DNA from 3 places in the Dehalobacter sp. DCM genome. Region 1 is predicted to be linked to each of the others. Evidence: riboswitches for the same ligand, from Rfam matches in the RefSeq annotation. Region 1 holds a riboswitch; each other region holds the start of a gene.
The links. Region 1 has a riboswitch for cobalamin ahead of cobK (precorrin-6A reductase). Riboswitches for the same ligand answer to the same signal wherever they lie in the genome.

Region 1 (3,282 bases):
CATGTCAGGACGACCAATACCGGATTGCCGGCGATGTTGTTCAGCACTTTCAAAGCATGGATATAATTGCGGTTATCTTGTATTGTCCCAATAATAATTATTGGCATTTGACTCCATGATTCCCAGGATAGGTTAAGATAACGCAGCTTGTGATTGGCACGGGGATTTTGAGTCAGCAGACCAAGAATCAGGGGGGCTTCACACTCCGTATGCTGCGTATACGCTAGAAGATTAAATCCCGAATCAACGACAGCAATGTGACTGTCGATGATATTTTCGCTGATATCCAGTAAATCCTGTAAGCCGCGGCCAGCAATAAGAGAGCGCTGCATGTTGCTTTCCCACTCCTTGAAAGTCTTAAAAACCTCCTTAAACCTAAAAAACGAATCATAATTAATCTTACCGTCAAACATAATCACTCTTCTCAAAGCGTTGTCAGCCACGTATTCCTGTAAACCGTCCCGGGGACATAATAAGTAGAGGTTCGGAAAAGACTGACTTATTTTAACGGCTTTTGTGAAGTTACACACATAAAGGTAATCTGGGGAAAGACGGCTGCTATGGCAGCTTAGCATTTTGATCCCAAGAAATTTTGGATTTTCCTTTTTAGGGGCATAAGAAACAAGTGGAAAATGATCTAATAAAATATTTAATGTAACCGGCATCTTGGAACCTCCTTCCAAAATTTGAGTAATTAATACCACTTGTAAAAAGAAAAAGCATGTTTGTACCTCAGTCCAATGACAAACATGCTTCCTCTCCATAAGGGAGAGATAATCAAGGAGAACTTAAAATGTCAATCTTATGCACGCCGGCAAATAGCTTGCATAAGAGTGTCCGCGAAATAAACAAAGCGAAAATAAAAAAACCTTTTGTCCTGTGGATTCAAAAAGGTTTACAAAACTGTGCATCTGCATAGATTCAAGCAGTAACACAATCCATCCTCCTATCGACCGTAGGTATACAATGAACTAACTGCAAGCAGGTCTTCTGGCTTAAGGTTCATCGTCATCCTTACCTTCCCGGATTCGGTGGTTTTTCAAGGACTTCTCACCTTTTACAGCGGCGGGACCGCACGGGACTTTCACCCGTTTCCCTATTATACCGGCTATCAACCGGTCACTTACAGCTGAAATATTCAATTACTGACGATTATAGATCCAAATTCAATAAAAGGCAAGCATTTTTTCATCATGTGTATTTATACAAGCAGTTGCAATCAAGCTGCTGAATCAATGATAAATTTATACATAATTCTGACACATGGAACAGGCATAGGTATCACCTATATGAATAACCGGACATTGATTCTCTTCTATCCTTGGTATGATTATGCCTGAGGGGAAGGAAAAATGCCGATAAATTTTTTCGTGACATAGCATTTGGGATGCGATATAATCAGACTGAAAACAAAATATTGGAAACAGGTGTCGGTTATAATTTCGCTGAATAGAAGTTATGAGCCGGTGAAAAGGGAAGTGGGTGTAAATCCCACGCGGTCCCGCCGCTGTAAAAGAGGAGTCCCTCCAGGAATGCCACTGTAACCGGGAAGGCAGGAGGAGACGATGAGACTTAAGCCAGAAGACCTGCCTGCGTTTCGTACACTAGCAACTTCACGCGTGATGGAGGGTGTTTGAGTTTTTGTTCGCTTATATTTGAGACGGACTCTCATTGCTTATGTTGTTAGGCATTGAGAGTTTTTTTATTGAAAAAAACGATGTGGGCGAGGAGTAGGGAACCATGTCAAAATCGCTTGTAATTGCAGGCACAGCAGAAGCAAAAGAGGTCATTATTCAATTGCTGAAAATGAATATCGAAGTTTCGGCAGTTGTTACCTCGAGACTTGGAAGCCAGGCTTTGGCGGATATTGAAAATATCCGTATTCATCAAGGGAGGGTCTCAAAGCAATGGATCGCCGGCTTGCTCGATAGCATTGAGCCGGATTACGTTATTGATGTTTCCAATCCTTTTTCTTTGGAGACAACCCGCAATGCGATGAGCGTTTCCCAAATAAAAAAAATTGGCTATATCCGCTATGAAAGAGAGTCTGTGATTGACAATTGGAAAGATATTATCCGTGTAAAAAACCATGATGAGGCATATAAAAAACTCTTAAGCTGCCAGGGCAATATTCTATTGACTATCGGAAGCGGCAAAGTCAAAGTATTTACAAATATTCCAGAGTATAAGAATCGTTTGTTTATCAGGGTCCTTCCTGACAGCAAAGTCATTGAACGGTGTGAAAAAATGGGTTTTAATGCCAATAACCTTATCGCTATGAAGGGGCCTTTCAGCGAAGAACTAAATATTGCCTTGATCAAATATTGCAACGCGGCTGTACTGGTAACAAAAGAAAGCGGAAATACAGGAGGCGTCATGGAAAAGATTCGTGCGGCACAACGTATTGGGATTCCGGTAATTATGATTGAACGTGAGGAACTGCACCATGAAAACAAAGCCAGGTCTGTGGATGAGGTCATCCGACTGATACAAAATATTCAACAGGAGTGAAATTTGGAAGATAATCGAACTTCCGAAATTCAAAGATAAATTAAAATTAATTGGAGGTGTCACCGCTGGTTAACGTTTCAGATTAGTGATTGCGTGATCTAACACAAGAAACCTGCACGCAATTAATATTAAGCTTTCAAGTTAACAAGGTACTGGGTTACTTAATAAAAACATGAAAATGGAGGAATTATCATGATTCGGGGTCATCAAAAAAATGTTTGTTTAATTGTCATTATAATTATGCTTTGTTCCGCACTTATGGTCGGCTGTTCCGGCGGAACTGAGAAAAGCAATAAAGCCTTAACTGGCAAAGAGGTCAGTTTGAGCTATACGAGCGCGTTTAAAATCGTCGATTACGGTGATAATTTCACCCTATTGACAGATGCTGAAGGCAATCAGTTCCTGCTGGTGCCGGAGGGTACGGAAACCCCTGAAATTAGCGAGGCTGCAGGTGCGACGGTGGTCAACACGCCCCTGAAAAAGGTGGTTTATTGTTCGACCACGCAGGTGGGGCTGCTGCAGGCGATATTTACCGATCAGGAATGGGACAGCATCGCCGCTGTGACCACGGACACGGCGGACTGGTACGTCGATGCGGTTAAAACGCGTATGGAGAGCGGCGCTATCCAATATGTCGGTACTGGGGGCATGGCGGATCCGGATTATGAAAAAATCCAGGCGCTGAACCCGGATATGGTCTTTGTCTATACCGGGGATTACGGACTGCAGAAAACGCTGGCCAAAATGAAGGAGCTTAAAATCCCCTGCGCG
Region 2 (3,282 bases), 2.1 Mb from region 1:
ACTTGCTGCAATACTTCCTCTTGATGGCTGTGAAAATAGTTATCCCCGCAAACTGCGACGAGCGTCACCATCAATGATTGATCCAGAAGAGAGCCAAAACCGATTGCCGGTCCAATTGGCTCCTCCATAAAAAGCAGAGAGGTGTCCGCTTTTTCTTCGCCGCCGATCCCGGCAAAGAATTGATTCATATAGTAAAGTATTCGCACGAACCGTCTCCTCCTATTTTAAGCCTTTATTTTTTGAAAATAGGTTTCCTGATATTGCCGGAAATAGCTTTGCTGATTTGCCGGTTTGAGCAAACTCAGGATGATGGACACCGTGAGTACTACGATCAGGGTACCGGGAAGTTCACCAAGGCCGGTGATATCTACCAAAAAATAATGCCACAGGATATAGAGGATGGGCCCTGCAATCGTGCAGAAAAAGGCGGCCTCCCGACTGGCCTTATCCCAGAACAATGCCAGGATCATCGGCACGCCAATCACAATGACAAAAGCACCAAAACCAAAGGCATTGACAATGGTAATCAGAGGGATCTGTATTTCGCTCAGAATAAATGCGATGATTCCGATCACGGCCGTTGCAATCCGCGCAAAGCGCAGCTCTTGTCTTTCTGTCAAACTGACTCCTTTAATCCGGCAGAGAACATCGTGCACGATGCTGGATCCGGCTGCCATCAACAAAGCATCCAAGGTCGTAAAAACAGCCGCGAGTAAACAGAAAATCATCAGCAATCCGACAAATCCAGGCGCTACTTGCGCCAAAAATACAGCGAAGGCTTTATCCGATGTTTCGACGGCGATGCCCAGCGCCCGTGGAATCAAACCAATCAAGACTGCGGCAAACGTCCAATACAGGGAGATGACGACCCCCATAGGAAAAGCTAATCGTGCGGTTTTGCCGTCTTTCATCCCATAAAAAGCCGGAATAATATGCGGACTGCTGAATAAGCCGAACATATAGACAAACGCTAAATTAAACCAGAGCGAACGCGGCATTTCTCCAAAAAAGGTCGTTAAACTGTAGTTTTTCTGCGCCAATAAAGTATCCAGTCCGGAGATACCACCAACCGCTCTCCAACCAACAATAATAGCCGCTGTAACAGCAGTAATCATGATCATGCCCTGGACGACATCCAGATAGGCAATCGCCTTACGGCCACCCAACGAAGAAAAAACAACCAGTACCACACTAAATATGATCAGCGCCCAAAGGTACGGTATCCCCAGATAGCTCTCCAGGGTTAATGCTACCGATCGTAATTGGACGACAAGCATAGGAATGCTGAAAAGAACAATCCAAAATGCGACGATTGGATAAAAGTGTTTGGATCCATACCTTTTCACAAACAATTCCGGTGTCGTAATGGCTTGGATTTTATGGGACACCTCACGAATCTTTGGCGCAATCAGAAACCAACTGATAAATACGCCCAAAGCTGCTCCAAGCTGCCAAGTAGCGCCGCCCCAGCCATACTTGTAAGCCATACCCGCTCCGCCGACAAACAAGCCTGCACTGGTAGCTGCAGTTGCAGCCGTGAAAGCCGAGGTGACAGGCCCTAACATCCGGCCGCCAAAAACGTATCCTTCCAGACTTTTCATACCGCTTCGTCCATAGTAAACCGCCCAGCAGGGCAATACGATAAAAAAGATAAATAAGGCAATGTATTTGCCGATTTCCATCATGAATTCCCCTTTCATTCACTCGTTCTAAATGATGCGTTGCTAGTCAAACTTTTTAAAGAAGCCCTTGCCGAAGATGGATATGCCTATCGCAGCAAAACAAAAAAACAAGATTGTTCCAATAAAAATAGTACTCGCATGCATGTTGATCCCCCCTTTCAAAATAAATGATAAATAAAAAACCCGCATCTCAAACAGAGTGCGGATTTTTCCATCATCCATCACCTAAACCAGCCCGTTCGCGAAGCTGGCATAGAAATTTGCAGGCAGGTCTCCTGGCTTGGATCATTGCGTATTACACCTTCCCCCATCATAACCGGAGTGGTATCTGTATACGCTCCTCTTTACAGTGGCGGGTCCGTCCGGGAATCACACCCGGTTCCCTATTCTCCCCAAAAGGGGCACCTGCAAATATACGAAGTTATTTATATTATTCTGAAGTATTCAATCTGTCTTTAATTGTCCTAATATGATTCTTCCTGGCTTTTCAAACACCGGAATATTTTGGGTTTCTCTGGATGAGCAAGGAAAGAGCGTCGTAAAGGCGCGTGAGTTTTCCCAAAAAAAGGCTCCCTTTCCCTATGATCATCACCTGCTTCACGTTGTCCCTCAGTATTAGTTCCCGCGCAGGCCCAATGTACGGCACTCCTGAAGGAATGTGCCCCTGACTTGGCGCAAAGCCAGGCACTCCAAAGCGGCGGATCTGTTCCTGAATCTCGCTACGATCGATCTCTTTATTTAGCACACCCAAGGAAGCGATCATTTTATAGTTCTTTTCAGCAATATCACCACACCCTGTAGGCTCAAGGATTTCTGGATTCACAAGCTCTGCGGCATAACGATCAATCTCTGATATTTTATAGCCGCCTTTTGTTAAAGGCTCCGCGATAAGGGAACGAAAAACCTGTTGCGGTGAATCGCCACAGCCTACATTCATTCTGCCAATTAGATCCGTACGCAAAATCGGATTGAAACCGTCATCCTTACTGATATGAATGGCAAAGGCTCCTAACATATCCTCCAGGACAGGCATCCCGTGTTTAAGGTGGATTCCTGCATTGAGGCCAAGCTTCGCACAGCAGCCGCCGCCTACGACAATCACGTTTGCAAAGATCCCTGACTGTACGAATGCTGCAGCTTGCAGCAAGGCATGCATTGGGGCTGCACAGAATGCACGCGTATCGGCGCCGCTGGCATTTGAACAGGTGCAGGCTTCGGCAATGGACTTGGCGAAACCACCGCCTCCCTTTTGCCGGATATCTCCACAGGCCTCCTCAGATGCTTCAAAAATATAGTCTACGTCCAGAGGATGAAGGCCAGTATTGTTGAAGAGGAGCTGCAGCGCTGCCGTTGCTGAAGCCTTGGCAATGAGGTTCTCTGCGATCCGTGAGGCGGCTAGGGCAGGATCCGAAATGCTTGCCTTCTGGATACACCCGATGGTACTTCCGTCAAAGGTCAATGGCAAGGCTTCCCTTGTTTGAATCGATTCTGCAATCTCTTCATTAGAAAGTGAATCATTTTGGGCAGAGGATATCCCTTTGAGCATCGATACAGCAGGATGTGCACGAAGTTTTGGGAAGACGGCCTGTTTAAAACCCGT
Region 3 (3,282 bases), 440 kb from region 1:
CAGGAGGATACGTTGCCCCGTTCAAGCTTCATCGCGCAGCCCGGTTTGACTTCGTTGATATTTCGAATGACCCCATGTCCGGGAGTCCGGGCCGGTCCGATCATAAAAAGTTCGGCCAGGCCTTCGTTATCAAGTTCGGCGGGAATATCAGGATGAGCCAGGAGGGCCTTCAGCTCGGAGGCAAATAGGAAGGAATTGTTTTTCTGAAAGTAAAATAGGGGTTTGACTCCCATTCTATCCCTGGCGATGAAGAGAGTTTCTCTCCGGCTGTCCCATATACCAAAGGCAAAAATGCCATTGAGTTTATCAACACAGGCTTCCCCCCATTCCATATAAGACAAAAGAAGGATCTCTGTATCCGAATGCCCTTGCGGTGAATAGCCTTTAAGTACAAGCTCCCGCCGAATTTCCTCTGTATTATACAGCTCTCCGTTATATGTGATGACATATTCCCAGCCATCCCGAAAACGGACCATGGGCTGCTGACCGCCGATGATGTCGACTACGGCCAATCGGCTGTGCCCAAATGCGATAGGGGTCCTTAAGTACATTCCCCTGGCGTCAGGACCTCGGGGAACTAGCGTATCCACCATGGCATTAATAATTACTCCGGACTCGGACAGATCACGATCCCAGTCCAGCCACCCAACAATACCGCACATTACTGTCATCTCCTCATTCTTTTAAGCTTTATTGATAATGTTTATCATCTATAGTAATGTATGATGATACGCTGCCGGTTTGGAACCGAAAATTTGTATGTATATTGTATTTCGAACGCCATATGTTGCAGCAGGAACCATAATGATTGAAAGGATGAAAAAAACCATTTTAAATCTGCCTAATGTCTTGACTTTTATTCAATTTCCTATAAAATAAATCTATCATTAATATCTTTTACCGGTGTCTCTTATAGAGAAGAATAGGGAATCAGGTGCAAATCCTGGACGGACCCACCGCTGTGAATAGTTGTGATCACTGCAATAGGCCACTGAGAAATTGGGAAGGCGCAGTCATCGGTTAAAACTATGAGTCAGAAGACCTGCCGTTAAAGTTGATTAATTTGAAACGATGGTAAAGTTTCAGTTTTAGGGTAGACCCTTAAAGCTGGAACTTTTTTTATTTGTCCATGGAGGGACTTATGCCGTGAAGCCACGGATGGCTAGGAGCGGCGATTGTCCATGGAGGGACTTATGCCGCGAAGCCACGGATGGCTAGGAGCGGCGATTGTCGGTACTCACAGTAGACAGTGGAGGTTAAATGTCATGGAACCTGCAGTACAGCTAAAAATCAAAGCGTTGACTTTTCCGCCGGCAACGAAGATTGTTCTGAAAGATATTGATCTTACGATCCAGAAAGGAGACTTTGTTGCCATTACCGGTGAAGTCGCCTCAGGCAAATCCATGTTGCTTCATTGCATCACGGGGGCTGCAGTTAAGTTTTTCAACGGGGAAATAAACGGTTCCAGCAGGGTAATGGGACGAGACACCCAAGAGATCCCATTATCGGGGATGTGCGATTATATCGGTTATATGATGCAGGAACCTCAAAATCAAATGATCAGCATCAGTGTGGGGGAAGAGGTCGCTTTCGGTATTGCCAATATGAATCTTTCCTGGGAAGAGATAACCAGGAGAACGCATCATTACCTTGAATTTGTAGGGTTAACGGATTTTCATGATCGTAAGACGGATGAATTGTCCGGCGGGCAAGCCCAACGCGTCGTATTCGCCAGCGTTCTGGCAATGGAAACTCCTATTCTTGTTTTAGATCAACCGACGGCAGAACTTGATAGTCAGGGGAAGAAGGATCTTTATGCGTATCTTGGCTATTTAAACAAGGAAAAAGGTGTCACGGTGATCATGGTAATGGATCGGGCCCGCGATATTCTCCCCTATGCCAATCGTGTTCTGATCGTGGCCGACGGGACAGTCAAGGCGGAATACAAACCGCATGAATACCTGCAGCAGCTGCAAAATAAGGCGGTCTGGAAAACGACAAACCGTTTGGTATCGCAGTTTAAACCTCAAAACAATCTATCGGAAGAAAAGATAATCGAGGTCAAGGACCTATCCTTTACCTATAAAGGAGTCTTTCTTGGCTGTGAAAACATTAATTTAGCCGTCTCCCGCGGGGATTTTATTGGGTTAGTGGGCCTGAATGGGTCAGGCAAAACGACATTGCTCAAGTTGATGGAAGGCTTGCTCATGCCGGATAAAGGGTCAATCGTGATGTTCAACCAGGCTTTGACCAAGAAGAATTTAGCCGCCTTACGCAGTAAAATTGGTTTCTTGTTTCAAAATCCTGATTTTCAGATATTCGCCAACACGGTTAAAGACGAGGTCGGTTTCATTTTAAAAACAAGGAGGCTGCCGCAAAAAGAAATTGAAGCAAAGGTGGACAGGATATTAGCGGTTACCGGTCTGGCTGAGTATGCCGATTGTCATCCGCATCAGCTTAGCCGCAGTCAGCGTCAGAAATTGGCAATTGCCTCGATTATTGTTGGCGACCCGGAGATAATCATCGCAGATGAACCAACATCCAGCTTAGATGAGGAACAAAGCGCCCTGATTATGGAATTGCTCTCCCACTTGCATGAGCAGGGCAAAACGATCATTCTCGTAACCCATGATCTCAGTGCAGTGCAAAAATATACCAATCGAATCATTGTGATGCGGAAGCACCACGTTGTACTGGATGTTCCGAGCAAAGATATGGATTCCTGCAAAGAAGACTTGATGGACTTGGGGCTCGATGTGCACCAGAGTGTTTATTTTCCAGAGGATGGTATTGCCTTATGAGCGTCATCGAAAAAATTGATCCGCGTTTGAAATTCGTCTGGTGCGTTACGCTGATCCTTACCGCGTTAACCGCACGGAATATGCTCATGGCAATCGGAATTATTGCCTTAATTATTCTGACGGATTGCGCTTTCACTCAGAATCTGAAAAAATACAAAATCCTGTTGCCGGTGATCGTGATTGTCGCCTCTCAAATCCTGGTGATTCAGCTCTTGTTCTGCCGGGAAGGACAGCTTGTATGGCAATGGGGAGTTCTTTCGGTTTATTCGGGAGCCTTGCCATATGCCGCTTTAGGGATTTTTCGTACGGCGGCTGTCACTTTGGCGGCTGTTCAGTTTATGACTTGGACGTCGGCTGTAGATGTGACATTGATGCTTATCGCTTGGCGCGTGCCCTATCGCTATGCGATGCTGACTGTCATAGCTGCCCGCTTTTTGCCGCTGATGAAAAAGGAATACCAAGCTATTTCGGAAAGCCAGTC

Region 2: linked by a shared signal. The riboswitch ahead of LPY66_RS16365 (sodium:solute symporter family protein) and the one ahead of cobK (precorrin-6A reductase) in region 1 are both predicted to bind cobalamin.
Region 3: linked by a shared signal. The riboswitch ahead of LPY66_RS08585 (ABC transporter ATP-binding protein) and the one ahead of cobK (precorrin-6A reductase) in region 1 are both predicted to bind cobalamin.

Annotation. Positions count from the first base shown of each region.
Region 1 is NZ_CP092282.1:1,388,227-1,391,508, forward strand. It holds gene LPY66_RS06610 (hypothetical protein) at 1-665, opposite strand, end outside; cobalamin riboswitch at 964-1,142, opposite strand; cobalamin riboswitch at 1,409-1,608, shown strand; gene cobK (precorrin-6A reductase) at 1,741-2,511, shown strand; gene LPY66_RS06620 (ABC transporter substrate-binding protein) at 2,704-3,282, shown strand, end outside.
Region 2 is NZ_CP092282.1:3,520,303-3,523,584, forward strand. It holds gene LPY66_RS16360 (glycine/betaine/sarcosine/D-proline family reductase selenoprotein B) at 1-206, opposite strand, end outside; gene LPY66_RS16365 (sodium:solute symporter family protein) at 225-1,685, opposite strand; cobalamin riboswitch at 1,931-2,106, opposite strand; gene grdC (glycine/sarcosine/betaine reductase complex component C subunit beta) at 2,170-3,282, opposite strand, start outside.
Region 3 is NZ_CP092282.1:1,830,121-1,833,402, forward strand. It holds gene asnB (asparagine synthase (glutamine-hydrolyzing)) at 1-662, opposite strand, end outside; cobalamin riboswitch at 885-1,064, shown strand; gene LPY66_RS08585 (ABC transporter ATP-binding protein) at 1,266-2,801, shown strand; gene LPY66_RS08590 (energy-coupling factor transporter transmembrane component T family protein) at 2,798-3,282, shown strand, end outside.